Regions from separate parts of the Glutamicibacter sp. NPDC087344 genome, predicted to be linked through region 2. Evidence: predicted binding sites of a transcription regulator. Region 2 holds the regulator's gene; the other holds the start of a gene.
The links. Region 2 encodes HspR, which represses chaperone genes until heat shock. Its sites were predicted from a motif close to AAGTTGAGTCNNNNNGACTCAACTT; they were not measured.
Positions count from the first base shown of each region.

Region 1: a site for HspR is predicted at 12,240-12,264, ahead of ACIOWL_RS11230 (ATP-dependent Clp protease ATP-binding subunit). Genes of this name have one in related genera too.

Region 1 covers NZ_JBIUXY010000005.1:246,980-261,916, reverse strand. The annotation lists gene aceB (malate synthase A) at 1-1,203, opposite strand, end outside; gene aceA (isocitrate lyase) at 1,286-2,590, opposite strand; gene ACIOWL_RS11260 (amidohydrolase) at 3,280-4,941, shown strand; gene ACIOWL_RS11255 (helix-turn-helix domain-containing protein) at 5,125-6,618, shown strand; gene ACIOWL_RS11250 (AAA family ATPase) at 6,647-7,321, opposite strand; gene ACIOWL_RS11245 (alpha/beta family hydrolase) at 7,429-8,097, opposite strand; gene ACIOWL_RS11240 (hypothetical protein) at 8,153-9,073, opposite strand; gene ACIOWL_RS11235 (VOC family protein) at 9,177-9,533, opposite strand; gene ACIOWL_RS11230 (ATP-dependent Clp protease ATP-binding subunit) at 9,667-12,222, opposite strand; gene ACIOWL_RS11225 (response regulator) at 12,346-13,023, opposite strand; gene ACIOWL_RS11220 (hypothetical protein) at 13,106-13,288, shown strand; gene ACIOWL_RS11215 (sensor histidine kinase) at 13,337-14,521, shown strand; gene ACIOWL_RS11210 (malonic semialdehyde reductase) at 14,866-14,937, shown strand, end outside.
Region 2 covers NZ_JBIUXY010000004.1:398,713-413,649, reverse strand. The annotation lists gene clpB (ATP-dependent chaperone ClpB) at 1-1,642, opposite strand, end outside; gene ACIOWL_RS09515 (TerC family protein) at 2,177-3,361, shown strand; gene ACIOWL_RS09510 (YccF domain-containing protein) at 3,458-3,868, opposite strand; gene trmB (tRNA (guanosine(46)-N7)-methyltransferase TrmB) at 3,997-4,854, shown strand; gene ACIOWL_RS09500 (GNAT family N-acetyltransferase) at 4,911-5,543, shown strand; gene ACIOWL_RS09495 (proline dehydrogenase family protein) at 5,536-6,495, opposite strand; gene ACIOWL_RS09490 (AraC family transcriptional regulator) at 6,544-7,329, opposite strand; gene ACIOWL_RS09485 (heat shock protein transcriptional repressor HspR) at 7,358-7,786, opposite strand; gene ACIOWL_RS09480 (DnaJ C-terminal domain-containing protein) at 7,893-8,861, opposite strand; gene ACIOWL_RS09475 (nucleotide exchange factor GrpE) at 8,948-9,520, opposite strand; gene dnaK (molecular chaperone DnaK) at 9,534-11,384, opposite strand; gene ACIOWL_RS09465 (PLDc N-terminal domain-containing protein) at 11,634-11,864, shown strand; gene ACIOWL_RS09460 (DEAD/DEAH box helicase) at 11,981-13,537, opposite strand; gene ACIOWL_RS09455 (MMPL family transporter) at 13,856-14,937, opposite strand, start outside.

The DNA.
Region 1 (14,937 bases), on a different contig from region 2:
TTCCCGGGTGCGCTGGATCTGGTTCGGATTTTCGCCGAGCACCTGCGTGTATTCCTCGCGGGCCACGGCCACCAGGTCCGGGTGGGCCACCCAGGAGCCGTCGAAACCGTCGGCTGCCTCGCGGGCCTTGTCTTCGCGCACCTTGCCCAGGGCGATCTGGTTGATCGACGCGTCCTTGCGGCTTGGCACGAACGCGCTCATCCCGCCGATGGCGCTGGCCCCGCGGCGGTGGCAGGCACGCACCAGCTGCTCGGTGTAGGCCCGCATGAACGGGGCGGTCATAGTCACCGAATCGCGGTCCGGGAACACAAAACGCGGCCCGCGGGAGCGGAAGTTCTTGATGATCGAGAAGATGTAGTCCCAGCGCCCGGCGTTCAGCCCGGAGGAGTGCTCGCGCAGCTCGTAGAGGATCTCCTCCATTTCAAAGGCCGCGGTGATGGTTTCGATGAGCACCGTGGCGCGGATGGTGCCGCGTGCGATCCCCAGCATGTCCTGGGCCATGTTGAACACGTCGTTCCACAGGCGCGCCTCCAGATGGTTCTCCAGCTTCGGCAGGTAGTAGTACGGGCCGCGACCGGCGGCCAGCAGGCGCTTGGCGTTGTGGAAGAAGTGCAAGCCGAAATCAACCAGTGCCCCGCTCATCGGGGTGCCGGCCACCTGCAGGTGCTTCTCCGGCAGGTGCAGCCCGCGGGGGCGGACCACGATGGTTGGCAGCTTGCGCAGGTCGTAGCTGTTCAGCACGTAGTCCCGGCCGTCGGGGGCGGTGAAGTCCAGCTCGTGATCCAGGACGCGGATCAGGTTCACCTGGTTCTTGATTACGTTCTGCCAGGTGGGGGAGCAGGCGTCCTCCATGTCGGCCAGCCACACGTTGGCGCCGGAGTTCAGCGCGTTGATCGCCATCTTGCGTTCGATCGGGCCGGTGATTTCCACCCGGCGATCTTCCAGTCCCGGAGCGATCGGTGCGACCTGCCATGAGGTGTCTTCGCGGATGCCCCGGGTCGTTTCCAAGAACTTCGGATCGCGGCCATTGGCGATCCGGGCCCGATTCAGCTGGCGATTCTGCATCAGCTCGGCGCGGCGGTGCTCAAAACCCTGGTGCAGGGCGGAAAGGAAATCCAGTGCCTCGCTGGTGAGGATCTTTTCCTGGTAGCGCACTTCGGTAGCGGTGATGGTGATGTTGTTCAGGGTGATCGGGGTGTTCATGGCAGCGTCCTTAAAACTTTAAAAAATGGTGGTGGTGCTAGCTGGCGGCCTTGCCAGCTAGCACCATCGACCCGTGGAGGGTCTAATGGAATTGGCCTTCTTCGGTGGAACCAACCAGGGCCAGGGTGGAGCCGTTCGGGTTCAGCGCGGTGGCGATGGCGTCGAAGTACCCGGTGCCGACCTCACGCTGGTGCTTGGTGGCGGTGTACCCGGCGGCCTCGGAAGCGAACTCGCGTTCCTGCAGCTCGACGTAGGCGCTCATCCCGTCCTTCGCATACCCGGAGGCCAGGTCGAACATCGAATGGTTCAGTGCGTGGAAGCCGGCCAGCGTGATGAACTGGAAGCTGAAGCCCATGGCACCCAGTTCGCGCTGGAACTTGGCGATGGTCGCGTCGTCCAGGTGCTTTTTCCAGTTGAAGGACGGCGAGCAGTTGTAGGAGAGCATCTGGTCCGGGAAGTCCTTTTTGACTGCCTCGGCGAACTTGCGGGCAAGCTCCAGGTCCGGGGTTCCGGTTTCCATCCAGATCAGATCCGAATACGGAGCGTAGGCCTTGGCGCGGGCGATGCATGGTTCGATCCCATTGCGCACCTTGTAGAAACCCTCCGGGGTGCGCTCGCCGGTGATGAATTCCTGGTCGCGCTCATCCACATCCGAGGTGATCAGGGTTGCCGCTTCGGCATCGGTGCGGGCGATCACCACCGAGGGGGTGCCGGCCACGTCGGCGGCCAGGCGGGCTGCATTCAGGGTGCGGATGTGCTGCTGGGTCGGGATCAGCACCTTGCCGCCGAGGTGGCCGCACTTCTTTTCCGAGGCGAGCTGGTCTTCCCAGTGAACACCCGAGGCGCCGGCGGTGATCATTGACTTCATCAGTTCGTAGGCGTTCAACGGGCCGCCAAATCCTGCCTCGGCGTCGGCGACGATCGGGACCATCCAATCTTCGACGGTCTGGATGCCCTCGGCGAATTCGATCTGGTCTGCGCGCTGCAACGCGTTGTTGATGCGGCGGACCACCTGCGGCACCGAGTTCGCGGGGTAGAGCGACTGGTCCGGGTAGGTCTGGCCAGAGAGGTTCGCGTCCGCCGCGACCTGCCAGCCGGAGAGGTAAATGGCGCGCAGTCCGGCCTTGACCTGCTGAACTGCCTGGTTGCCGGTCAACGCACCCAGCGCGTTGGTGTAACCACCGGTTGGGGTTTCCTCGGTCAGCTGCTTCCACAGTTTCTGCGAGCCGCGCTTGGCCAAGGTGTGCTCTTCTTGGACTCGTCCCTGGAGCTTGACCACGTCTGCTGCCGAGTAATCGCGGGTGACACCGTCCCAGCGGGGGTTGTTCGCCCAGTCGTTCTCAATGGCCGCGATGCGGTTGTCGATCGAATTCTCGTTGGTAGTCATGTTGCTGGCTCCTTCAAACAATCTCGGTGGTTCTTCCAGGTTCGAAGCCTTGCGGATTCGATCCGGTGAACTTCTTCGTGACAACAACTATTCCCTGCAAACAACACCTCCAAAAGGGGAGTTTTGAATAAAGATCGTGTGTTTTTTGTTTGAGTGGAAAATTTGCACTTCTTGATGTTAGATGTGATCCACAGCCCAAAAAATGCGCCATATTGCCCGTTTTCGTATGAAAGAAATGTAAAATTTACCGATTGTTTGGGTGTTTCACCGCGTTGTTGTGCTCCGAGGGAGCCTGCGGCGGACAAACGAAGTTTCAGGTGATAGCCCTTTTCTTTCAGGGTGGAGCCAGTTTTCGGCCATGTTCTCCGGAGTGAAGGGGGCATCGGGATTCGGTGCTTCCGAGGAATCGCGCGGAATGCTGGCTGTGTTGCCAGTCAAGGGTGCGCGGCGATTAGGAGGCTCGCGAGCTGGCGGAAAAAGTGGAGAACTTCCGAAAGGCAACTCGTCGGGACGGACCTCAAAGGGCCACGATGTCACCGGTTGGCCGCGCGGCGTTTTCGGGATTCGGCTGTCCAAAGCTGCCAACAACCTCGAACCCGTCGATAAACGGCCGGCGGCTCGTTAGACTCCTGTCACGTCAGGCCCGTTGGATGACCGCGGGCTTATCTCCACAGGAATGGGGTAAACCCATGAGCAGCCGGACCGTCATTTACCCTGCACGTATGGTTCACACCATGGATCCGGCGCGGCCGCAGGCTCAGGCGGTGGCCGTCAGGGATGGGCGCATTCGAGCGGTGGGAAGCCTGAACGAATTGCTCGAGTATTCCGATTGCGTGGTGGACGAGCGTTGTCTGGATAAGGTGATCGTTCCTGGATTTGTCGAAGCCCACGCGCATGCGGGATCCGGTGGAATGTGGGATTCGGCGTTGTATGTCGGTTATTTCGACCGGACGGATCCGGCGGGGAAACTCTGGCCCGGATGCCCGGATGCCGCGGCGATTTTGGAGCGATTGCGAGAGGCCGAGGCGAACCTGGCCCCCGGCGAACCGCTGAAGGCGTGGGGGCTGGATAATATTTATTTCCCGGACACCCGGATTCTTGCTCGGGATTTGGACTCGGTTTCCACACAGCGGCCGGTGCAGATTACCCACGCCAACGGCCATGTGTCGGTGGTGAACAGCCTGGCGCTGCGCCGGGCGGGTATTGATGCCTCCACGCAGGTTGAGGGGGTTGAAAAATTTGAGGACGGCACCCCTACCGGCGAGCTGCGTGAATTCGCGGCACTGGGTTTGGTGCAAGAACTTTTCGGCCCGGGACTGCTGGAGCTTTCCGAATCCAGCCTTCGCAATTTCGCTCAAGACGCGGTCAACCACGGGGTGACCACAATTACCGACTTGGGCAGCATGCGCCCGCTCAGCGAACAGGGGAGGCGCGACTACGCGGACACCGTGGATGAACACTTTCCGGTGCGTTTGAGTGTGTTCCAGTTCGGCATGGGACTGGGGGACGGACCGCTGCTGGAGCAGGCGGCGCAGCGGCTGGCCCAGATCCGGGAGTTGGGTCATGACAAACTGCGTTTCGGGCATGTGAAGCTGATACTCGACGGCTCGATTCAGGGTTTTACCGCCCGGCTTCAGGAACCTGGCTACTTCACTGTGCGTGAGAACGGGATCTGGAACATCAGCCCGGAGGAGTTCGAGGAGGCTTTCAGCGCCTTTCACCGAGCTGGGTTGCTGATACATGTGCATTGCAACGGGGATGAGGCCAGCGAGCTGTTCCTGAATACGTTGGAGAGGGTGTTGACCCGGTATCCGCGGCCCGATCACCGGCACACCATCACCCATTCGCAGCTGACTACCCAGGCGCAGTACCGCAGGGCGGCGGCGTTGGGGGCTTGCGCGAACATTTTCGCCAATCATCTCTGGTTCTGGGGTGACCAGCATGCCCAGCGGATCCTCGGGATCGACCGGGCGTCGCGGATGAACGCGGCGCGCTCGGCGTTGCGTGCGGGAGTTGAGATCTCCTTGCATTGCGATGCTCCGGTGACCGAGCTGAACCCGCTGCAGAGCATGAAACACGCGGTCACCCGGTTGACCCCGTCGGGGCGGGTGCTCGGCGAGTTTGAGCGGATCGAGGTTTATGAAGCGTTGCATGCGGTGACCCTGGGTGCCGCGTATATGCTCAAAATGGATCATGAGGTCGGTTCGCTGGAGGCGGGCAAATGGGCTGATTTCGCGGTCTTGGGTGATGACCCGTTCGAGGTGGAGCCCGAGCGGCTAGGTGATATCAAGGTCTTCGGCACACTGATCGGCGGTGTGCCTCAATCCAGCTGCCAGCACCAGGAATCCTAGTTGAGAATCCTTGGCTCCTGAGTTCACGCGGTTCCGCCGTGAATCACTGGCGTTGGACGTTCCCGGCGTAGTGGAAATAAGTTTGGGCATAATTCGCCTCAGGCACCACGAAGCGCGGTGTTTTGAGGGAAATCTGGCGGATTCTACTGGAAAGTTTCCAACTTCTTCCTCTAGTCTTGTGATGTGACTGCTACCACATGGAATCGTGAAGCTCGGTTAGAGGGCTCCGGCGCGGGTGCCGGGACGAACTCTGAACTAGACGTGATCGCGCTGGGCCGCCGCATCCGCTACCTGCGTAAGGAAAAGGGGCTGACCCTTGACGACATCTGCGCGTTGGTGAATACCGCGCCGAGCCATCTGTCGATGGTGGAAAACGGCAAACGTGAACCGAAGCTGTCGCTGCTTTCTTCCCTCGCCTCGGCCTTGGAAGTGAGTGTGGATGACCTTTTGGGGGCCGAACCGCCCTCACGCCGGGCGGCGCTTGAAATCGAGTTGGAACGTGCCCAGCGTGGACCGCTGTATGATTCCCTGGGGCTGCCGAAGGTGCGGATTTCAAGCCGTTTGCCCATGGACGTGCTTGAATCCCTCGTAGGGTTGCAGCGCGAACTGGAACACCGCTTGGACGAGCAGGCCGCCACCCCGGAAGAAGCCCGCCGGGCCAATACCCAGCTGCGTGAGGAAATGCGCCAGCGCAACAACTACTACCAAGAGATCGAGCAAGAAGCCGAACGGATTCTCAAGGCTTCGGGTCATACCGGCGGCCCGCTCTCGCACCATCGTGCGGCGGATATCGCCGAATACCTCGGTTTCAGCCTGCGGTACGTTGGCAACCTTCCGCATTCCACCCGCTCGGTCACCGACCTGAAAAATCGCAGGATCTACCTGACCCAGGCGGCGGCCCGAGCTGACCATGACCCGCGTTCGGTATTGTTGCAGGCGCTGGGCCACTACGTGCTGGGACATCAAACCCCGGTGGACTATGCGGACTTCCTCTCGCAGCGTGTGGCCACCAACTACTTTGCCGCGTCGCTGATGATGCCGGAGAAGGAAACCACGGCGTTCCTGCAGCGTGCCAAAAAGGAGCGCACGCTGGCCGTGGAGGATATTCGTGATGCCTTTGCGGTGTCTTATGAATCCGCCGCGCACCGCTTCACGAATTTGGCTACCGAGCATCTGGGGATTACCTGTCACTTCCAGAAGGTTCACGAATCCGGGATCCTGCACAAAGCCTATGAGAACGACGGGGTGAATTTCCCCGCTGACCATACCGGGGCGATCGAAGGACAGAGCATCTGCCGGTACTGGACCAGCCGGGTGGTTTTCGACGTCGCGGACAAGTTCCGTTCTTTCGAGCAGTTCACCGACACCATCAATGGCACCTACTGGTGCACGGCGCGTACCGAGCGGCACTCGTCGGGCATGTATTCCTTGTCTATCGGGGTGCCGTTCGAGCATGTGAAATGGTTCCGCGGCCGCGATACCAAGGAACGTTGCCAGTCGAAGTGCCCGGACGAGAACTGCTGCCGCCGCCCACCGGCAGACCTCTCCAGTACATGGTTCGGCAACGCCTGGCCGGCTACCAGGGCGAACACGCACCTGCTGGCCGCCATGCCTACCGGGGCGTTCCCCGGGGTGGATGAAACCGAGGTCTACAAGTTCTTGGAAGCGCAAACCTGAGAACTGCGGGACGGCGCTCTGCTCACGTCTACCGCTGGTTTGTCCCGGCGGCTTCCCTGGCGGTGAGGATAGGGCGTGACACCGGGTAACCGGTCAGCGAACGCAGGTCGGCCAGGAGTTGGTGCGGGGGCCGGGAACCGTCCAAAACGACCCAGCCGTTGGCCGCCGCGAGCCGCAGGTATTCCTTCCGGCTTGCCTGCAGGTACTCCAAGGTTTCAAAATCGTCCTCGCGTGAGGAAATTCGATCAAAGGCGGTTTGCGGGTCGACGTCGAGGACAACCACCAGCGAACTGCCGATGGCTCGGTGAGCCAGCCAGGGCAAGAGCAAACCCAACGGCTGACCACGCACGCTGCGCAAGACTAGTTGGCAGTACAGGTGCCGGTCCATGACGGTCAGTCCGTCCAGCGTGTTTGCGCGTCGCGTATTGAGCGCTACGTTGACGGTGCGGATGGCCATTTCGATAAAGTCTTGGGTGAAGGTGGGGAAACTGATGCCCCACGACCGCGCGCGCTGGGTGAGCCAACGCCGCCCGGAAACGTTCGCGGCGAATTGCGCGCTGAAGCCGTTGCGCCGAAGATCCTCAACAAGCGCTTTGGCCAGGGTGGTTTTTCCCGCGCCGTCGGTACCCATGATGATCAACGATTGCCGAACACCGTGGGCCGGGCCTGCGCGGGAATTCTCCTGCGGTGCACCTCGTGTCATGACTCTCCTCGTTGGATGACTTGTTATTGTATCCAACGAGTGGGGGCCGGGTTGTTCTCCGCTTTTCTCCTGTGGGTTTCATGAGCATGTCCGCGCACCGGGCAGCGCTAGGTGTTAGCCACCGTGCGGTTGATAAAACCTGCGGTCGCCTCCGCCAAGAGCGCTCCGTCTTCTTCCACGCTGCGGCCTGAGCGGGCCGCCTTAAACGAATGATTGCCGCCGTCGAAGAAGACCAGCTCGGTGTGCTGGTTCAGTTTGTCCGCAACGTCCGCCATGAGTTGCACATTGGCAAAGGGATCGCGGGTGCCCTGGAGAAAGAGCATCGACAGCTGCAACGGGTACAGGTGCGCATCTCGAGGTTTGTCTTCCTTCTTGGGCGCGTGCAGCGGATAACCAAGGAAAATCAGTCCCGACGTTTTCATGCCTTCGGCAACGGCCAGGGAGGCCATCCGCCCGCCGAAGGATTTGCCGGCGCTGAAGACCGGCAGATTCTCCGCAAGGTGTTCACCGGCCCAAGCCTGCACCTGATTCCACACCGCCACGGCGGTCGGCGCCTTGTCCGGGAACTTCTTGCCGGCATCCATATAGGGGAAGTTGAAACGCAGGACGCTGATCCGCAAGGCCGCAACAGCTTGGGCGTACCCGGTCATAAATGGGTGGTCCTTGCCAGCGCCTGAGCCATGGGCCAGGATCAACAGCGCCGTAGGGTTTTCTGCGCGGTCCAGCAGTGCGCTAAGTGAGGTGTCACCGAAAGGGATCTGTAGTTCGTGGCTCATGTATTCAAGACTAGTTGCTTCAGAAAGGCGAGCCTGGCAACGGTGCTTAACGAGGTCATTGCGCCAGATCGCGTGGCATTTCCACAGCGGTATCCTCACCATTCCTTGCGATGACGGTGAGTTTGTCGACTTTTCCTTCGCCAACAGCCTTTTCATTGATCCTGATGAGCATATTGCTTGAGACGAAGCGGGAGGCGGGAATGTCGTAGTCGTCGCCCATCCAAGGGCCGTCGGCAATGGAAACTACCAGTTCCCCCTTCGCCGGAGACTCAACCGTGTCAACATAGGCATGCGGGTCGTTGGGGATACACGACCTATAGACCTTTAGCGAAGTGATGGGGGTTCCGCAGAAGGATTCGTAGGTATCATTCATGCTGTTGAGCCACTGAGCGTACTTTTCGTCGGCCCAAGCTTGTCTGTTGGAGGGATCTGCTCCGGTTCGACCGCGCGAGTAACTGCCGGAGTACTTCCCGTCTTCCGTCGAAAAAGTTACCGTCTCCAACTCCGGAGAAGCTTCTCCGATGCTGTCAAACATGATGCGGCCCATAAAACCCAACTCATCTTTGGGACCCTCGTAAGATTCCTGGGCTGAATCGCGATTGAACACAATGTCGTTCGAGAGCTTGATATCGATAACTCCGTCCTCGGGCGAGTCCCAGGAGGTCATGAGACTATAAGGATACAAAAATCCTGCCGTGGATTTGATTCCGGAGTTATCCACCCACATTTGGATTTTTGCATCAGCCCAGGCTTGCCCGGAATTCACCACCGGGGCCGAGGGGCTTGCTGACGCAGATTCAGCAACTGCTTCTGGACCCGCAGACGTTGTGGCCTCGTTGCTCGGCGAGGAGGTGGATGAGGCAGGCGGCGCAGTGGCAGCAGTGCTTTTCTGGCTGTCGGCGGCGCTGCATCCGGCCAGCAGCAGGGTGGCAATGGCGGTAGCAGCAAGAAGTTGAGGTCGCAAAACACGCTCCAAGGGTAGGTATTAAGACCATCCTATGGAACGTGGGCGACAGAATAGGTGTTTATTGCGGGTGCACAGGGCGGGGCATCGCGAGCGGAGCGGCAACCAGGCCTAGCTAGTCCCCGTGGGGATCCGACAGGCAGAAAACGATGCCGAATGGGTCGCGCAGCACGCTCCAGCCGAAGTCCGGGTCATCGATATGTTCTTCAACCAGGGTGGCCCCGGCGGCGATGAGTTCTTCAACTTCCGCGGCCCGATCGGCCTTGGCTTCAAGGTCCAGGTGCACCCGGTTTTTCCCGGCAGTCACCTCCGCGACCTGCTGGAAACCCAGACGGGCGGGGAATCCGGGGACCGTGAGCATGGTGAAGCCGGGATACTGGCCCGCGTATTCACCATGCAGCACCAACCGCCACCAGGCTGCTGCCGCTTGCTCGTCCAGGGTATCGAGGGTGATCATGCCAATAGTTGCCATGGGTACCAACCTACCGGGGGACAGGGGACTTGGGTAGGGTCAAGCGCCAGCGGTGGTCGCCGAACAGCACGAAGGGCGGTGCGCCCAACCACGTATGGTTGCGCGAACCGCCCTTCGCTGAGGGGGATGCAGGCTAGCTGCCGAAGAAATCCATTACCTTTTCTTCGCTAGCAGGCGGAAGGCTCGGCGCCACCTGCTTGGCCACCTTGAGCTGGCCGTCGGCGTAGTCCACCGCGATGGTGTCCCCGGCGCTGACCTCGTCGCTGATCAACAGGTCGGCAATCGCGTCCTGGACCTTGCGCTGCACCAGACGGCGCAGCGGGCGGGCGCCGAACTCGGGGTCGTATCCCTCATCCGCAAGCCACGCCACGGCGGCATCGCTCACCTCAAGGCCAAGCTCCTGCTCGCTCAGGCGCTCGCAGGTTTCGGCCAACACGAGCTTCACGATCTGGCCGATCTCCGACTGGCTCAGCTTGCTGAACAGCAAGACCTCGTCCAGCCGGTTCAGGAACTCCGGACGCATGAACTCGCGGACCTTGCTCATCACCTTGGCCTTGATCTCCGCGGATTCACTGGTCGCGCTGGACGACGTGAAACCGAAGTTGCCGGCCTTGTTGGCCAAGTATTCGCCACCTAAGTTGCTGGTCATCAGGATCAACGTGTTGGAGAAGTCCACGGTGCGCCCGGACGAATCGGTGAGCCGACCGTCGTCGAGTACCTGCAGCAGCACGTTGAAGACGTCCGGGTGGGCCTTTTCGATTTCGTCGAGCAGGATCACCGAATACGGGTTGCGGCGTACCTTTTCGGTCAGCTGACCGGGCTGGTCATGGCCGATGTAGCCCGGAGGGGCTCCGATCAGGCGCGCCACGGTGTGCTTCTCGCCGTATTCGCTCATGTCCACACGGATCATCGCGTCGGCTGAGCCGAACAGGTTGGTCGCCAGTGCCTTGGCCAGCTCGGTTTTGCCCACGCCGGTCGGACCCAGGAACAGGAAGGACCCGATGGGACGCGCTGCGGGGGACAGGCCCGTGCGGTTGCGGCGCACCGCGCGGGCGACCGCGGTCACGGCCTGGGACTGCCCGATCACCGAATGATGCAACGACTCTTCCAGCGTTGACAGGCGGGCCTTGTCATCCCCGGAGATTCGGGAGGTCGGGATGCCCGTGGAGCGTGCGATCACCTCAGAGATCTGGGTTTCGTCCACCACACGGGTGACACCTGCATCGCCGGCGGCTTCCGCGCTGGCAATTCGTTCACCCAGCGCGGTGATGTGATCGCGCCAGGCGCTGGCATCCTCAAAACGCTCCTCGCCCACCGCGCGGGCCTTATCCCGTTCGGCCTCGACCAGTTCGGCGCGCAGCCCCTGCACGTCTTCGGTGTCACCGGCGGCGATCGAACGGCGCGCTCCGGCAATATCGATCAGGTCGATCGCCTTGTCGGGCAGCCGGCGGTCGGTCAGGTAGCGAGCCGACAGGCTCACCGCGGCCTTGAGTGCTTCCGGGGTGTACTGCACCTGGTGGTGGTCCTCGTAGGATTCGCGCAACCCTTCAAGGATCGCCAGTGCGACCTCTTCAGAGGGCTCTTCCACGGTGACCTTGCCGAAACGGCGGGCCAGGGCGGAGTCTTTCTCCACCTTGCGGAACTCGTCCAACGTGGTGGCGCCGATCAGGTGCAGCTCGCCGCGGGCAAGTCGCGGCTTGAGGATGTTCGCGGCATCCATATTGCCCGATTCGCCCGAGCCCGCGCCGACCAGCAGGTGCATTTCATCGATGAACACGATTGCCTGGCCTTCGGCGTCCGCGACTTCCTCCAACAAGCCGGTCAAGCGCTGCTCGAAGTCGCCGCGGTAGCGGGTCCCGGCAAGCATGCCGGGCAGGTCGATGGAAATCAGGTGGGCGCCGCGGATCTGTTCCGGGACTTCGTCGGCCACGATGGCTCGCGCCAAACCTTCGGCGATGGCGGTTTTGCCCACACCGGCTTCACCGATGAGCACCGGGTTGTTTTTGGTCCGCCGGGCCAGGATCTCGATGACCTGGGCTAGTTCGTCGTCGCGGCCGATCACCGGATCAATCTGCCCGTCGGCGGCCAGCGCGGTCAGGTCGGTGCCGTAGCGCTCCAACATGGAGACCTCGGACTCTTCCGAGTCTTGGTTCTGTCCTGATTGGGCACGCTGGACCTGTTCCATGGCTGCCTGTTGCAGCGACTGCCCGGTAATCCCATGCTGGGCCAGCAGGTTGCTGACCGGGGACTCCGGGTTGAACACAAACGCGAGGAACAGGTGATCCGGGTCGATATAGGTGGATCCGTAGTTGCGAGCGACCTGGTAGGCATCGAAGAGGCTGCGCTGGGCGGCAGATGAAAGCCGGGTTGGCTTTTCCTTTTGCTCATGGCGCTGGGGCAGATGAGCGATCGCGTCCTTAGCTAGCGACTCGACGTCCGTGCCCATGGCTTCGAGATGAGAATTGATTGGCTCGGTGCGCAACAGCGCAACAAGCAGGTGCAATGAGTCGATTTCGTCGTGGCCGTGTTCATGCGAGATGGACGCGGCGGTGTTGACTGCCTCGTGGGTACGCGCCGAAAGCAACCGGGTGATGTCAATCGGCCGGGCAGCTTGTGCGCGCGAGGAAAGGAACCGGGAGAGAAATTCCTCGAACGAGCCGTTGTCGGGAGAGCCGAAGAATGCTGGCAAGTGAGCCTCCTAGTAGAAACTTGAGTGGTCTATGCTCATGTTCAACGTATTCGGCGCGAATCTATTCCCGGCATCCTTCGTGAACGTCCACAAAGAGGTTCAACTCACGTCCAGCAGGACCGTCTATTGGTCGCGAGGAATCTCAATAAGTCCCATACGTGTCGCGGCTACAAGTGCCTGTACCCGGTCGCGAACCTCTAGTTTTGCAAAAATTTTGGCCATGTGTGTTTTTACGGTGGCTTCGGAAATCTTCAGGGTTCGACTGATTTCGGTGTTATTAAGGCCGTTCGCCAAAAGTTTGAGAATTTCGACCTCGCGCGCGGTGATCCCGAGGTCTTCAATCAAATCCCTGACTTCCTGGCGGGTGTCGCGGTAGGCCGACTGAATTGCCGAAACCAGGTCTGAAGATACGGATGGAGAAATGGCCGCCGTTCCGTTGTAGACCGCATGGATGGCGCTGATGATCTCAGCTGGTTCGGTGTCTTTGACGAGGTATCCACCCGCGCCAGCGGCGAGAACCGGAACAAGATAGTCATCGGAAGAGAACGCTGTGATGGCGAGAATGGCAGGGCTGTTTTGCGCTGACTTGATTTCGCGGGTGGCCTCAACACCGTCCATGATCGGCATCTGCAAATCCATCAAAACAACGTCAACAGCATTGTCTTGGCAGAATTCAACTGCTTTTAACCCATTATCTACGGATTGAAGCGTTACAATTCTCTGATCCGTTGCTAGGATTGTGCCCAAAGCACTTCGGATAAGAGGCTCGTCGTCAACGATGAGCACTTTAATCGGTTCCATCAGTTTCCTTAGAAAGATACTGCAGACCAACTCCGGACTGCCCACTCGAACTATATAAGATTACTCAAACATGGGGTGTGTTATGAAAGCTTTGAAGATGCTCGCCGTTGCAGCGTTGGTACTTGCGCCGATCACTGCTGTTGCAGCTCCGGCCTCCGCCGACAGTGGCTCGACAGTAATTGGCGGCGGCGCCGTTGCTACTCCTGCTGGCTGGGGAACTGACCTGTCGAACTGGTTCTGCAAGCACTACGGCATCTCCTGCTAGTAGAGCTGTCCGCTTGACTTCAGTGTTAACCCAGTGAAGTATCGGCGTATGAAAGCACGGCTTAAAGACACCCTGACCAAGCAGTTTGATGGTCGGGGTGTCATTGTTTGGGCGGGTACAGCCACGTTGTTGGCTATCTCAGCGACTGAAATTGTTACGATCCTGCAAGACGGGGTTATTGACTCAACTGCGAAATCTATACGTGGGGCGCTGGCTGGTGTCACTTTGTGTATTGCCTTGGTTATCGGGCGCCGTTGGGTTGGTGCTTCGCTTGGCATTTATATTGCATCTGCGTTCTTTTTCTTCGGCAACGGTCAGTTGCTTTTCTGGATGGTTTTTTCAGTTGTAATCTTTTCGGCGCTTGCTGCGACGGCCAAATCGCGTCACGTCAGGGTCTGGTATCTGACATTGCTGGTTGGGTGGATGCTTCAATTCATCATTCGTGCAGGTGCTGATGCGATCTTGATCCTCTTTCTTGCCCCGCTGGCGGCGTTGTCCTACGCGTTGACCCGCAGTATTTTTCTATTGCGAGAGCGAAACGCAAAGGCAATCAAGGCAATGAGGGCCGCGGACGCTAACGCTCGTCAGGCGATCGAAGCGGAACGCAAAAATATCGCGCGGGATCTGCATGACATCGTGGCTCACGACATCACCGTGGTTGCCATGCAGTCCAAGGCCGCAAAATTTGCCAACGACGGGCAGATGGCGTTGGACGCTATTGACGTAATCGCCAAGCTCAGTACCGAGACATTGCACGACTTGCGCCTGATGCTCAACGTATTGAGAACAGACGGAACCATGGCGGACCCGGCGTTCAGTACAGGGGATAAGCCCGCCGCGACGACGGTTTACGCAGTTCAAGGAGTTGAACTCTTCTCTCAGCGCCTGCGGGAAGCAAATTTTGTTGTGTCATCGCACACCGAGGAAAAAATTTCTGATCTTCCGCGCTCTGCGCAGACTGCGCTGTATCGGGTGATGCAAGAAGCGACAACCAACGTCATTAAGCATGCTTTGCCAGGCGGTGAATGCACCATTTCCTTGGCTGTTCAGGGCTCCGAAGCTCGGCTCAAAATTACTAATCAGATGCCGGAATCAAGCTCTGAAAACCATTCACTTCCGGTGGGTGGCAGTGGACTGATTGGTATGGAGGACCGGATGAAAGCGTTCGGTGGTCGTTTTAAGACCGCAGAGCGCAATGGCCACTGGATTTTGACGGCCAGTATCCCGTTCTGAGCCCTACCCTCCTACTTAAGTATGATTTCGCAATTCTTGCAGACGCGATAAGTTATATACGTATCGGTGAAGACCGATCACCGGTTAGGTACTTGGTGGTGTTTTGCGAGTGGCATCATCAAGGACCAAGGGTGATTAAAAGGTACGTTGCGTTACTGAGCGAACGATCTTTCATCGGCGTTGTGCCCCCATCGCACGCCGTTGTTCGCAAGTGACGTAACGTACCTTTTATAACTTAATCCCCAGGAATTTTCTCGTGACAGTGTTCACAAAATCGCGAGGGCGGCGCGGAATCTCTATATCCTGATTCCAAGAATCCGTGAACATTGCGAAAGCGAGCCCCCATGACTGTCCAGACTGAATCAAACGTCTACGAAGCGCTCACCATCGATCCGGCGTCCGCGGATCAGCTCTTC
Region 2 (14,937 bases):
CGGTCCACGCGGAGATCACCTCAGCGATGTCATCCGCGGTAACCTCGTCGGCCACCATGGTGTGTTCCTTGTTTCCGTGCTCTTCAGCGGCGGCGGCCGCATCCAGCTCCAGTTGCAAGGTTGGGATCTCGCCGTAGAGCAGGCGCGAGGCCTTCTCCAGGTCGCCTTCGCGCTGGTACTTCTCCGCTTCAGAGCGCAGCTCGTCCAGCTTGACCTTCAGGTCGCCGACCCGGTTCAGTCCAGCTTTCTCCGCTTCCCACTGCGCGTTCAAGGCATCAAGTTTTTCTTTCTTGTCTGCCATGTCCTTGCGCAGTGCTTCCAGGCGTTCAACCGATGCCGGATCCGTCTCATCCGACAGGGCCAACTCTTCCATGGTCAGCCGGTCCACTTCGCGGCGCAATTCATCAATCTCCTCCGGAGCGGAGTCGATCTCCATGCGCAGCCGGCTAGCGGCCTCGTCCACCAGGTCGATTGCCTTGTCCGGCAACTGCCGGCCCGTGATGTAGCGGTTGGACAGCGCAGCGGCGGAAACCAATGCGGAGTCGGCAATCGAGACCTTGTGGTGCGCCTCGTAACGTTCCTTCAGGCCGCGCAGGATCGCGATCGTGTCGTCCACGCTCGGCTCACCCACGTAGACCTGGGCGAAACGCCGCTCCAACGCCGGATCCTTTTCGATGTTCTCGCGGTACTCATCCAGGGTGGTGGCGCCGATCAGGCGCAGCTCACCGCGGGCAAGCATCGGCTTGAGCATGTTGCCGGCATCCATGGCGCCTTCCGAAGCGCCGGCGCCGACCACGGTGTGGATCTCGTCGATGAACGTGACGATTTGCCCGTTGGAGGACTTGATTTCTTCCAGGACGGCTTTGAGCCGTTCCTCGAATTCGCCACGGTACTTCGCACCGGCGACCATGGCCCCCAGATCAAGTGAGATCAGGGTCTTGCCGCGCAGGGATTCTGGAACGTCGCCGGCGATCATCCGCTGGGCCAGGCCCTCAACGACCGCGGTTTTACCCACGCCGGGCTCCCCGATCAGCACCGGGTTGTTTTTGGTGCGACGCGAGAGCACCTGAACCACACGGCGGATTTCACGGTCGCGGCCGATCACCGGATCCAGCTTGCCCGAACGCGCCAGCTCGGTCATGTCGGTGCCGAACTTCTCCAGTGACTGGAAGGTGGCTTCCGGGTTCGGGTTATCAACCTTGCGATCGCCGCGGATAGTAGGAAGTGTGCCTACCAGCAGGTCGCGGGCGGCACCCTGTTCCCGCAGCGCCTCACCGGTTTTGGTCTGGTCGCTGGTCAGCGCAATCAGCAGGTGCTCGGTGGAGACATAGGTATCCCCCATTTCCGCCGCGGTTTCCTGCGCACCGCTGACGACCTGCAGCAGTTGGCGGGAGAACTGAGCCTGCGCCACCGACGATCCGGCGCTTGAAGGCAGTGCCTTGATCAGCGCGCTGGCCTTCACGGAAAGCGCGTCGACGTCCAGCCCTGCCGTCTTGAGCAGTGCTACCGCGACCGAGTCACGCTGATCCAGTAGTGCCTTGAGCAGGTGTGCAGGTTCAATCTGCGGATTTCCTGCGGTCGATGCATTCATGCCTGCGGCCGAGAGTGCCTCTTGGCTCTTGGTAGTGAGTTTGGTGTCCACGCGCTTCCTTTCGTTTGTAGGTGAACCTCTAAACTTGAGTGTACTTAACTCAACCCTAGTATGTGAGTGGTTATTCCACTTCTCCCAGATAATTCGAAAAAGTTTTCCCTTGTGTTCGGTGATCTGCCCCACTAACAATGGAGCCATGGCAGACCTCAACTCACCAGGGTCTTGTTGCACCACGAACGGTGTGCAAGCGATGGATTTGATCAAGCAGCCCCAGCACGGGTCCCTGCCCTGCCCTGAGGGACTCATCGGTTCGCGGGCGCAACACAACAAGCCGCCGTAACCAGCTTGTCGCGCGAGAATTCCGTCGAATCTCACCTGCCGGCCAACACGCCATGGCTACCCCGACTTTCGCTGAGGGCAATACACAAGATAGAGTTGATCTCACGTAAGGGAGTATTCGCAAGCGTTTGATCCGTCAGTACGTAAGACTCAGAAGTCTTGCCGGGTTCTGCGGCCAGCCATTTTCGGTTGGTGAAGAGACTTACTTGTCTGGCTTGTACCTAACTTACGAAAGCAGGAATCCCCATGGGAGTTTCTCCTTTAATCTGGGGCATCACGATCGTTGTGATCCTCGGCCTCTTGGCATTCGACTATTTTTTCCACATTCGCAAGGCGCACGTTCCTTCACTGCGCGAAGCGGCAATCTGGTCAAGCATCTATGTTGGCCTCGCGGTCGTCTTCGGCATCATCGTCTTCATTTTCGGCGGCGTGGACATGGGCGCCGAGTACTTCGCCGGCTACATCACGGAAAAGGCCCTTTCGGTCGACAATCTCTTTGTCTTCCTGATCATCATCGCCAGCTTCAAGGTGCCGCGTGAAGACCAGCAGAAGGTCCTGCTCTTCGGCATCGTCTTCTCGCTCATCGCACGAACCGCTTTCATCTTTGTGGGCGCAGCGCTGATCAACCAGTTCGCCTGGGTTTTCTACATCTTCGGCCTGATCCTGCTGCTCACCGCAGGCAACCTGCTCAAGAAGGACGACGAATCGGATGAGGCCAACAACTTCATCATCCGACTCGCCAAGAAGCTGTTCCACACCACCGACAAGTACGACGGCGACAAGCTGTTCACCAAGATCGACGGCAAAAAGGTCTTGACCCCGATGCTGCTGGTGATGGTGGCCATCGGCGGTACCGATATCCTCTTTGCGCTGGACTCGATTCCCGCAATTTTTGGTCTGACGCAGAACGTCTTCATTGTTTTCACCGCGACCGCCTTCTCCTTGATGGGCCTGCGCCAGCTGTACTTCCTGCTTGACGGGCTGCTGGATCGACTGATCTACCTGTCCTACGGCCTCGCCGCAATCCTTGCATTCATCGGCGTCAAGCTGATCCTGCACGCCCTGCACGAGAACAACCTGCCGTTCATCAACGGTGGCGAGCATGTTTCGGTCATCGAGATTTCCACCGGACTGTCCCTGAGTGTAATCATCGGTGTGCTGGTATTCACCGTTTTTGCCTCGCTCTTCAGCAAGGCCGGCAAGGCGCTGACCGCGGTCAACAACGTTCGACGCCATGCGAAGAACTACACCGACCTGTCGTACACCGCTGATCCCGCCGAGCGCGAGCGAGTCTACTCGGTCCTGCTGGAGGAAGAAGCCTACGTGAAAACCATGGACAAGAAATATCGCGACAAGGTCAAGGACATCGACACGATCCGCGAAGAAATCGCTGAGGCGCACCGTCAACACGACGAATATCTCAAGAGCTGACACCATCGACCAGCGCTGAGACAAACGCAGAATCAAGGCAGGGCCCGCCATTCGAACACGAATGGCGGGCCCTGCCTTTGAGCGGTGGCGCGAAAATTAGCGGCGCATGGAACCGATGTAATAGTCGGAGGGAACAACGACCTTGCCCAACGGCATCAGGGATACCGGGATCATTTTCAGGTTCGCAATACCCAGCGGAATACCGATGATCGAGATGAACATCGGGATAGCGGTCAAAACGTGCCCAATGGCAATCCAGATTCCGGCGAAAATCAGCCAGATCACGTTGCCCAGGGTGGAGAAGGCGCCGACGGCGCCGCGGTCCACCACCGTCCGGCCGAAGGGCCACAACGCGTACCCGGCGATGCGGAAGGAGGCGATGCCAAAAGGGATCGTCACGATCAGCACACAGCAGATGATACCGGCCAGGACATATCCCAGGGCCAGCCATAGGCCGCCAAACAGCAGCCAAATAATGTTGAGGATTCCCCGTAGAAGATCAGTCATAAACACATCTTCCCCAATCCCGGTGCTCGGCGCCATGGGTGACAGCCCGGATTTTCCCCTGAGACCGTGGCCAATCCCCTAGTCTTCGGGACGGTTCGGTATGGCGCGCTCGGCTAGGATTAATAATCATGAGCGATTCGAGCGAAGCACAGCCTCAGTCAGAGGCCACGACCCCCAAAGACCCAGCACTTTTCCGGGCCGAACCGGTCTCCTTTGTCCGTCGGGGCAATCGCCTGCAGGGCCGACGAGCCAGCGCCTGGGAGCGCAATGCCGACCAATACGTCATTGAGCCTCCGCGCAAGATCGCCGACACCTCCGTGGCCGATGACTTCACCCTCGACCCCGATCAGGCATTCGGCCGGGTCGCTCCGCTGATCGTGGAGATCGGTACCGGGCTTGGCGAATGCATTGCCAATGCCGCCAATGCTGACCCCGAGCGAAACTACCTCGCCGTGGAGGTCTACCGGCCCGGGCTGGCCCAGCTCATGCTCAAGGTCGAATCCTTCGGAATCGAAAACGTCCGCGCGGTGCAGGCCAACGCCCCCGAGGTGTTGGAGGTGATGCTCGAAGAGAACAGCGCCGATGAAATCTGGATCTTCTTCTCCGACCCGTGGCACAAGCCCCGCCACCACAAACGCCGCCTGATCAAAGCCTCGTTCCTGGACAAGGTTTCTCGGGTCCTCAAACCCGGTGGCACCCTGCGGCTGGCCACCGACTGGTCGAACTACGCAGAACAAATGCGCGAAGTGCTCACCGCCCACCCCGATTTTGAGAATCAGTTCCCGGGCAATCTCACCGGAGACGAAAGCAACCTGACCAAGGTCCGCCAAGAAGGCATGGAAGGTTTTGAAAAGGAACCTGATTTCGTGGACGAGATTGGCGGCTGGGCACCGCGTTTTGAACGCCGTATCCTCACCAGCTTTGAAGGCAAGGCACTGAAGGCAGGCCGTCTGGTCTTCGACCTGGCCTACACCCGCGTCGGCTAAAGCGGGATCCGTCGTAAATTCCGGCAATGGCTCATGCCCACCCTAGACTGGTGGGCATGAGCCATTACCCTGTGGTCCCCGCCAGCCACTACGCTGCCGCCCCCACCATGGAATACGCCGGAGTGAGGCTCGAACAGCTCACGCAGTCCCATGCGCCGGATCTCGCCGAGGTGGTGTCAGCCGGAAGCTTACACGAGGCTTGGTTCGCCACCACCCCGTCGGCGCAGCAGATGGAAAGCAACATCGCCCAGCGGTTGGCCTGGCAGGCGGCGGGAACCATGGCCCCTTTCGCCATCATTGATACCTCCACCGGCCGCGCCGTCGGTGCCACAACGTACCTCAATATCGATGCGGCGCACCGCCGGGTGGAGATCGGCTCCACGTTCCTGGCGGTTTCGGCGCAGGGCACCGGCATCAACCCAGCGGCGAAGCACCTGCTGCTCCGACGGGCATTCGACGACCTCGGATGCTATTCGGTGGCTTTCTGCACGCATTGGCACAACGAAGCCTCGCGAGCCGCCATTGCACGGCTGGGAGCCAAGCAGGACGGTGTGTTGCGCAACCACAAGTACGACCCGGTCACCGGAACCCTGCGCGATACGGTGGTCTTCTCGATCCTGCCCCACGAGTGGCCTGCGGTGCGCACCCAGTTGGAGTCGCGGCTGCGCCGGCACGGACGCATCAACTAGCAGATTCGGTCGCCAAGTCTGCGAGCGCGGTGAATACCCGCTGCGGTTCTTCTGCCAACCGGTTCAGCGAATACAGCCACCATTCACTTCCATAAACCACGTATTCGCGGGTTCGATATCCCGAGGCGTTCAGCGAATCCAACAGCCCCGCGCCAAGCCCTTGGAGCATTTCAAATTCGATACGGCGATCGTGAAGCTGATCGCCGAACGTTTCTTGCAGCGTGGAGATGAGCGAGGCATCGTGTGTTGCCAGATTGGTCCGATGACCCGAATTGATGAGTTCTGAGGCCATCTGCACATATCTCTCGTACATCAGCGATGAGTTGCGTGGTGCGGCAACCTTGAGGTCCTCGCGGAAGGCGCCTTTGACCAAACGGATCGGTCCGTCCCGTGTGATCACTCGCAGCAGGTCGTCGGCGGAGCGATGCAGCCTGGCTTGCAGGGTGATTCCTGTTTCTGGAAAATCTGTTTTGACCCGTTCCCACATTGTCAGCACCTGGTCGGTTCGCGCCGATCCTTCGGCCGAAACCATCACGTACGTCCCCGCGGCACGTGCCGCCTCGGCAATCCGGGCGGCGTTCTCATAACAAAACCGGTCGTCGACCAGCAGTCCCACGTGTGACAGGTCCAGGCTGATGGTGCTGGCAACCTCAAGGCGTTTCAGGCTGCGGGCGATTTCGATAAATTTTTCGGTTTCTTGCCTGGCTTCTTCACGATTCCGCACCGATTCGCCAACACATTCGATGCTTGCCAGATGACCGCGCCGCGCATTCGATTCGACCAGCTGGAGCGCCGAGCTTAGGTCTTCCCCGGCGATATAGCGACTGGCGATCCTCCTGGCTGCCGCCAGCACCTGTGGATTGGACTTGACCGTAGCCTTGAGCGATTCATCCAGTGCCCAGGTGCGTAAGGTGTCGGCAGCCTGTTCGAGGTCGAAGGTTATTTCATTCATGGACCCATCGTGCGCGAATTCCGCGTCGATGTATTGAACGAAATTGCCCTATTTTCCGTAGGCTCCCGGCGTCGCGGCCACGTGGGCTCGGAAAGCCCTGTGGAAGTGGCTTTGATCCGCGTAGCCAAGGGTTGCCGCGGTATCAGCCACCGATGCGCCGCTACGCAGTAACTGCCGCGCGGCGTTGATCCGGGAGTTTTGCCGCCATGCGATGGGCGCCAGTCCGGTGCGGCGCTTCACCGAGCGGATCAGGTGATATTTGCTCACACCCGCCACCGCGGCGAGCTCGGTTAAGTCGGGGTTGGCTTCTGCAGAACTGAGGATTTCAAGAACCTCTTGCATCCACACTTCGTGGTTGCCTTGGGCTTCAGAGCCGATCACCTGGTGCGGTGGGGCATCCTGGAGTTCTTGCAAGATTGTTCGAAACCGATGCTGGCACTGCGCCAGATCCAGGCCGTCGAAGAGCGCTGCGATAAAAGCAGAAATGCGATCATGAAGCTGCGCATCGCGTATGATCCGCACGTTCTCAAAAAGTGGCGACCGGTCTTCTCCCAGCAACTCGGTTGCCCACACGTGCTCCGCGTGAATCATCTGGTATTCCCAGGTTCCTGCCTCGGGGTTGCAGGCGTGCACGTGTCCGGCCGGAATGACGATCACATCCCCCGGCAGCAGCTGGGCCGTGGCCCCGGCCGCCCCGGTGAACTGCGTTGAGCCGGCGTCGATGAGTCCCACGGAAAACCTATCGTGAACATGGCTGCGGTAGCACGATACCTGCTGGCAGGACCTGCGTGCTTCGAGAAACGGGTTCTCCGGGGTGTTCCAAAATTCAGCCATTGTCTATCCTGCGGTTCATCCCGGGATTTCAGCGGCCAATGGCGCGACGTACCGGGAACAACGTTACGGTTGGTTCGGGCCGCGAGGGGCGCATGCCGCGGGCCAGCGAAACCACGTCGCCTGCGACGGTCCCGGCGGCGAAGATCCGTGATTGGCCCTGGCGCACGTAGTTCAGTTCGGTGCGCAGCTGGTTGACTTCATCTTTCAGGCTGGCAACCTGGTTTTGCAGCTCAAGGATCCGTTTAATGCCTTCAAGCGAGACCCCGTCCTTGCTCAGCGACTGGACTTGGCGCAACAACGACACATCATGCTGGGAATAACGACGCTGTTTGCCGGACTGCCGGCTGGGCGAAACCAGTCCAATGCGGTCGTACTGGCGCAGTGTTTGCGGGTGCATGTCGGCTAGCTGCGCGGCGACGGAAATGACGAAGACAGGTCGCAGGAAATCCCCGTTCACGGTGCTTCAACCACCTTTCTGCCTTGGCTGTAGTGTGAGTCTATCGCCTGCGCCACAGGGTGTTGAACCCTGTGGCGCAGGCATGCGGCGATCGTCTGGGCCGCGTTTAGAGCTTGGCCTTGGCGGCCAGATCTGCGCGCGGATCGTCGCCCTCGGTAGCGGCGGCGAAGTCTTCAACTGCCTTCTTCGCGGCATCCGAAAGATTCTGCGGAATGACCACATCCAGCACGATCAGCAGGTCGCCGGTGGCCTTGGAGGTTTTCACTCCGCGGCCCTTCAGTCGCAAGGTGCGTCCCGAGTTCGAACCTGCGGGAACCTTGACCGTTACCTCTTCCCCGTCCAAGGTTGGGACGTGGATTTTTGCGCCCAGGGCGGCCTCGTCAAAGGTCACCGGGACGTGTACCCGGATGTTGTTCTCTTCGCGTTTGAAGAACGGGTGCTCGGCAACCTTGACCTTGACGATCAAATCCCCGTTGCCGGCGGCACCTGCCTGGCCGCGACCGCGCACACGCACCGACTGGCCGTCCTTGATGCCTGCCGGGATACGCACGTCGATGACCTCGCCGTTCGGCTCACGCAGGCCGATCTTGGTTCCGTTGATGGAGCCAGCGAAGGAGATCGAGGTGTTCGCGGTCCGGTCCGCCCCCTTGCGTGGCGGGGCGCTCTGCCCGCCGAAGCCGCCAAAACCACCGCCACCGCCGAACAGGTCGGAGAAGTCCGGTTGCCCGCCGCGCTGGCGTGCCCCGCCGGAGCCTCCAAAGAGGTTGGAGAAGATATCTTCAAATCCTGCTCCGCCGCCCGGAGCGCCACCGGCACCGCCGGCTGAAAAACGGGCCCCGGAGCCCATGGCCCGGATCGCGTCGTATTGCTCGCGCTCTTCCTTGTCGGAGAGGACCGAGTTGGCTTCGGTGATGTCCTTGAACTTCTGTTCCGCGGTGGCATCACCGGCATTGGTGTCAGGGTGGTACTTGCGCGCCAACTTTCGGTACGCCTTCTTGATATCCGCGTCCGAGGCATCCTTGGAGACACCGAGGATTGCGTAAAAATCTTTATCTATCCAGTCCTGACTTGCCATCAGGGCCTCATCCTTTCCTTGCGAATTCGAAACTGCCCACTGGCGAGAATTCGACAGTGGGCAGTTTCAGTTGGGTTAGCTAGTTGCTATTCACCGGTGGCGACCAGCACCTGGGCGGCGCGCAGGACGTTGGTTCCCTTGCGGTAGCCGGCACGGAGCACCTGTCCCACGTGATCGGCTGGAACTTCCGGCACAGCCTGGCGCAGCAACGCTTCATGGACGTTCGGGTCGAATTCGACCCCCGCCTCATTGATGCGCTCCAGGCCATGCTGCGAGAGGATCGTCTCCAGCTTGGTGGCAATCGAGGCGAAAGGGCCTTCGTTCAGATCGCCGTGGGTGCGGGCCGCGTCAATATCGTCAAGCACCGGCAACAGGGTCGAAAGCATTCCCTGCACCGCGTTTTCACGCGCCACTGCACGGTCGCGTTCTACCCGCTTGCGGTAATTGACGTATTCGGCCTGCAGGCGGAGCAGGTCGTTGCGCAGCTCGGTCACGACCTCGCTCACCTCGTCCTGCTCGCCGGTGACTGATTCGCCAGCCTCGTTCAGGATCGCCTCGGCCTGACCCAAAGCGTCAGCAGTTGGCTGCTGGTCAGCTGCCTCTGGCTGGTTCTCCGGCTCCTGGCCGAAGTTTTCGTTCTGGTCCTTTGCCTCGGACATGTTCCTAAACTCCCTACTTCTTGTCGGCTTCGTCTTCGTCGATGACCTCGGCGTCGACGATGTCTTCATCAGCGTTTGGTGCATCCTGCTCGCCGGCGGCTGCGCCCTCGGCCTGGGTGTTGGCGTAGATCGCCTCGCCCAGCTTGGTCTGCGAAGCCTGCAACTTCTCAAACGCGGCCTTGACCTCGTCGTCGTTGTCCTGCTTCTCCAGCGCGGACTTCAGTGCGTCAACGTCGCCCTGGACCTCGGTCTTGACCTCTTCAGGAAGCTTATCCTCGTTGTCCTTGATCAGCTTCTCGATGGAGTAGGCAGCCTGCTCGGCGGCGTTGCGGGTCTCGGCAGCCTCGCGGCGGGCCTTGTCCTCTTCCGCGTGAGCTTCGGCTTCCTGGACCATACGCTCGATGTCTTCCTTGGACAGCGAGGAACCACCGGTGATGGTCATCGACTGCTCGGTGCCGGTGCCCTTGTCCTTGGCGGACACGTGCACGATACCGTTTGCATCGATGTCGAAGGTGACCTCAACCTGCGGGATACCACGCGGAGCCGGTGCGATACCGGTCAGCTCGAAGGTGCCCAGGGCCTTGTTGTCACGGGTGAACTCGCGCTCGCCCTGGAAAACCTGGATGGAAACCGACGGCTGGTTGTCCTCAGCGGTGGTGAAGGTCTCCGAACGCTTGGTTGGGATCGCGGTGTTGCGCTCGATCAGCTTGGTCATCACTCCACCCTTGGTTTCAATACCCAGGGACAGCGGGGTGACGTCGATCAGCAGAACGTCCTTGCGTTCGCCCTTCAGCACGCCAGCCTGCAAGGCGGCGCCCACGGCGACAACCTCATCAGGGTTGACACCCTTGTTGGCTTCCTTGCCGGCCAGGTCCTTGACCAGTTCGGCAACGGCTGGCATACGGGTCGAACCGCCAACGAGGATCACGTGAGCGATCTCCGAGACCTTCACGCCGGCTTCGGCAATGACGTCGTTGAATGGCTTGCGGGTGCGCTCCAGCAGGTCTGCGGTCAGGTCCTGGAACTTTGCACGCGAAAGGTGCTCGTCCAGGTGAACCGGGCCCTCAGGGGTGACCGAGAGGTACTGCAGGGAGATGTTGGTGCTGGTAGCCGAAGACAGTTCCTTCTTGGCCTGCTCAGCGGCTTCCTTCAGGCGCTGCAGGGCAATCTTGTCCTTGGACAGGTCGGCACCCTTGGCTTTGGCCTGAGCCAGCAGCCAGTCGACAACACGCTGATCCCAGTCGTCGCCGCCCAGGCGGTTGTCACCTGCGGTCGAGCGAACCTGAATGGTCGAGAAGCCGTCGTCGTCCTTGCCAACTTCCAGCAGGGACACGTCGAAGGTACCGCCACCGAGGTCGAAGACCAAGATGAGCTCGTCTTCGTTGCCCTTCTCCAGGCCGTAGGCCAGAGCGGCGGCAGTTGGCTCGTTGACGATGCGCAGCACGTTCAGGCCTGCGATTTCGCCGGCTTCCTTGGTGGCCTGGCGCTCGGCGTCGTTGAAGTACGCAGGAACGGTGATCACCGCGTCGGTGACCTTCTCACCCAGGTACGACTCGGCGTCGTTCTTCAGCTTCATCAGGGTACGAGCCGAGATTTCCTGGGCGGTGTACTTCTTGTCGTCAATGTTCACGGTCCAGTCGGTACCCATGTGACGCTTGACCGACGCAATGGTGCGGTCGATGTTGTTTACTGCCTGGCGCTTGGCGATGTCGCCAACCAGGACTTCGCCGCCCTTTGAGAAAGCAACGATGGACGGGGTTGTGCGGTTGCCCTCCGCGTTAGCGATAACGGTTGGCTCACCACCTTCGAGCACGGATACGACAGAGTTGGTGGTTCCAAGGTCAATACCTACGGCACGCGACATAATGGCTCTCCTTTGCCTAGTGAAAAAATGTCTAACGCTGGAGGCTTCCACCTCCATTGAGCGCTTCGGACTCAAGTTTACTCAGCCGCTTTCGACTGTCAAATTAACTTGAGTTAAGTCGACTCAACTTTGCGCTCTGTCTTATTCAACGGGTGGGGTGGCAGAATAATTCCCGTAAGCACAAAACTTTTTCTGGCTCCGTCGGTCCACCGTTTGAAGCCCTGAAAACAACAGATCAAAGGCTAAATGATGGCTCGAAGCAAAAAGAAGTTCTCTCAGCTTTCCCCGGTGGCACGCACCGCCGCAATCGTTGCAGGGACCCTTGAGGTGTTGCTGTTTGCCGCGGCCCAGATCGACATCTACCGACGCAAACCCGAACAGATCAACGGAAGCAAGGGGCTCTGGGTGGGGCTATGTTTCATCAACTTCCTCGGGCCGCTAAGCTACTTTAGCTTCGGGCGCAAAAAGCCACAGGACTAACCGCTCGCACCACACGGTCACCGCGAGTTTGACCTCAAGGCCAAAAAATCCCCGCCCGGTATCCGGGCGGGGATTTTTTAGATGCTCAGCCAATCGTATTGGCTGGAAGTTGATCCTTAGCGACTGCGGGTGGCAGGGCTGGAGGCACGGCGCGGACCGCGTGAACGGCCCCCGGCAGCTGACCCGGCTGCGGCTCGCGCACCCTGACGTGTCCCGCGACCGGCGGCACCCGATGGGCGTTCGGAACCTGCACCGCGGCCGGCACTTGCCGGACGCTCGGCGTTGGCGGCCCGAGGTGCGCGTGCTGGACGTTCTCCCCCGGCAGACTTCGGTCCGCGCTCGTTACGGCGGCCCGACTCGCTGCGAGCCTGGCCTGCGCCGTCGCCCGCCGAACGTGGACCGCGGGAGCCACGCTGCCCACGGCCGCCACGATTGCCAGCTGATTCACCGGCAGGTTTACGTTTGGCCTGGTTGCTCTGCTGCTTCACCGGCGCGGCGTATGGAACCAACTCGGCAACGTCGCCTACAACGTCCTTGACGACCTGGGATTCCAGGCTGACCTTTTCAAAAGGAACCTTGAGCCCGGCCTGCTTCAGCAAAGTCGCAACATCGCCCTGCTGGTCAGGAGTGCAGATGGTGACCACGGTGCCGTTGGAACCGGCACGCGCGGTGCGCCCCGAACGGTGGGTGTAGGCCTTGTGTTCTGCCGGCGGATCAATGTGAACCACCAGTTCCACACCGTCGACGTGCACCCCTCGGGCGGCAACGTCGGTAGCAACCAAGACCTTGGCCTCACCGGAGGCAAAAGCCGCCAGGTTGCGGTCGCGGGCGTTCTGGGACAGGTTGCCGTGCAGGTCGACGGCCGGCACACCAGCCTTGGAGAGCACTACCGCCATCTTCTTGGCGTGGTGCTTGGTGCGCATGAACATGATGCGGCGCGAGGTACCCTGCGCGAGCACACGAATCAGGTCTTTTTTGTCATCGTTGGGGATCACAAAAACATGGTGCTCCATGGTGTTCACCGCGGCCTTGGGCGCATCAACCGAGTGAATCGTTGGGTTGCTCAGGTAACGCTTAACAACCTTGTCCACGCCGTTGTCCAAGGTAGCGGAGAACAGCATGTGCTGGATACCGGTCGGCATACGGTCCATGATCCGGCGCACCACCGGCAAGAAACCCATGTCGGCCATGTGATCGGCTTCATCAAGCACCGAAATTTCAAGCTGCGAGAGGTCTACGATCTTCTGCTTGATCAAGTCGTCAAGGCGGCCGGGGCAGGCAATAACAATGTCAACACCCTCGTTCATCGCCTTTTCCTGACGGCTCTGCGCCACACCGCCATAAATCACGGTGGTGCGCAGGCCGCTGGCGGCGGCCAGCGGATCCACGGTCTTGGCAATCTGGGTGGCCAGCTCACGAGTCGGCGCCATGATCAGGGCGCGCGGGAAACGAGCCTTGCGGCGCTGCGGGCGGGCAGCCAGGCGAGCCACCAGGGGCAAGGAAAAGGCCAGGGTCTTGCCCGAACCGGTCTGGCCGCGACCCAACACGTCGCCACCGGCAAGGGTGGAAGGAAGGGTTGCTTCCTGGATCGGGAACGGGGTTTCGATGCCGCGCTCGGTCAGTACGTCAACCAGGTTCGCGGGCACGCCAAGGGCGCTAAAAGTAGAGGTCAATGCTCAAACTTTCTCTCTGAATTCGCACGTCGTTTTCGACGCTGTGGTTCGCCGATCCAGGAGGAAGTCCGGTACGGGCCAGCATGAATCATGCTTCGCACCCGTGCAAAAACTCCAGGATTCCGGGAGTTTTTGTTCAAGGAAATCAAGTCTGTCGACGAATACGCACCGTGCGGGCCTAGTCGAACTAGATGTCCCGTCTTGGATACGTACAAGTTTCTATTCTACAGGCAGGCTCCGGGCTTGTCTGGCCCGGAGCCCGTCAACGGGTCGAATCACAGGAGATCTCCACCACGTCAACCACGCCAGCGCACTGGGTTAGGCCCGGTGCGCACCGGCCTTGTCCTTCTTGCGGGCAAGCTTGGAGGGCCACCAGACCGCGGAACCAATATCCTCCACCAACGCCGGAACCAGCAGGCTTCGCACGATGAATGTATCCAGCAGCACGCCGAAGGCCACGATGAAACCAAGCTGGGCCAGGAACATGATCGGCACAACCCCCAGTGCCGCGAAGGTTGCCGCCAGAACAATACCAGCGGAGGTGATCACCCCGCCGGTGACGGTCAGACCCCGGCGCATTCCCTCCCGGGTCCCGTAAACCAGCGCTTCCTCGCGCACCCTGGTCATCAAGAAGATGTTGTAGTCGACACCCAAGGCCACCAGGAACACAAAACCGAACAGCGGGACCGATGGATCCGCGCCCACGAAATCGAAAACGTTATTGAAGACCAGCGCACTGACGCCCATCGCCGTTCCGTAGGAAAGCACCGTGGTGACCATCAACAGCAGCGGGGCCACAATGGAGCGCAGCAGAAGCATCAAAATGACCAGGATCGCAATCAACGTGATCGGAATGATCTTAAACAGGTCGGCCTCGGCCGTCGCGTTTTTATCCATCTGCGTCGCGGTTGTCCCACCGACCAGGCTCGCCGGATCGATCTCGTGCACGGTGTCGCGCAACGTGTGCACCGTTTGAACCGCGGCATCCGAATCCGCGGCATCGCTCAGTGTCACGGAAATCAGGTTCCGACCCTCGACGGTGTACACCGGTGCCCCACGCTGAGCCATGGCCGGCCCGCCGTCTTCAGCCTGCAGATAGGCCGAGTCCACCCCTGGAACCTCAAGGACCGCTTCCAAGGTGGTATTCGCCTGGGCTTCATCAACAATTACGGTCGCCGGGGAGCCACTGCCTCCGGGGAAGTGCTCACCGAGGGCAACCTGTCCCTCACTTGCTTCGGAGCCACCGGTGACCAGCGCGCTTTGCGGCACGCCGGTCGCCTTGAGCTGCAGGGAGAAGGCCGCACCGACGGCCAGGACCAGGGCGGTCACCACCCAAATGGGGCGCGGATGCGAGGCAACAAAAGTGGCGATGCGTGCCCACAGCCCTTTGCCGGCCCGCT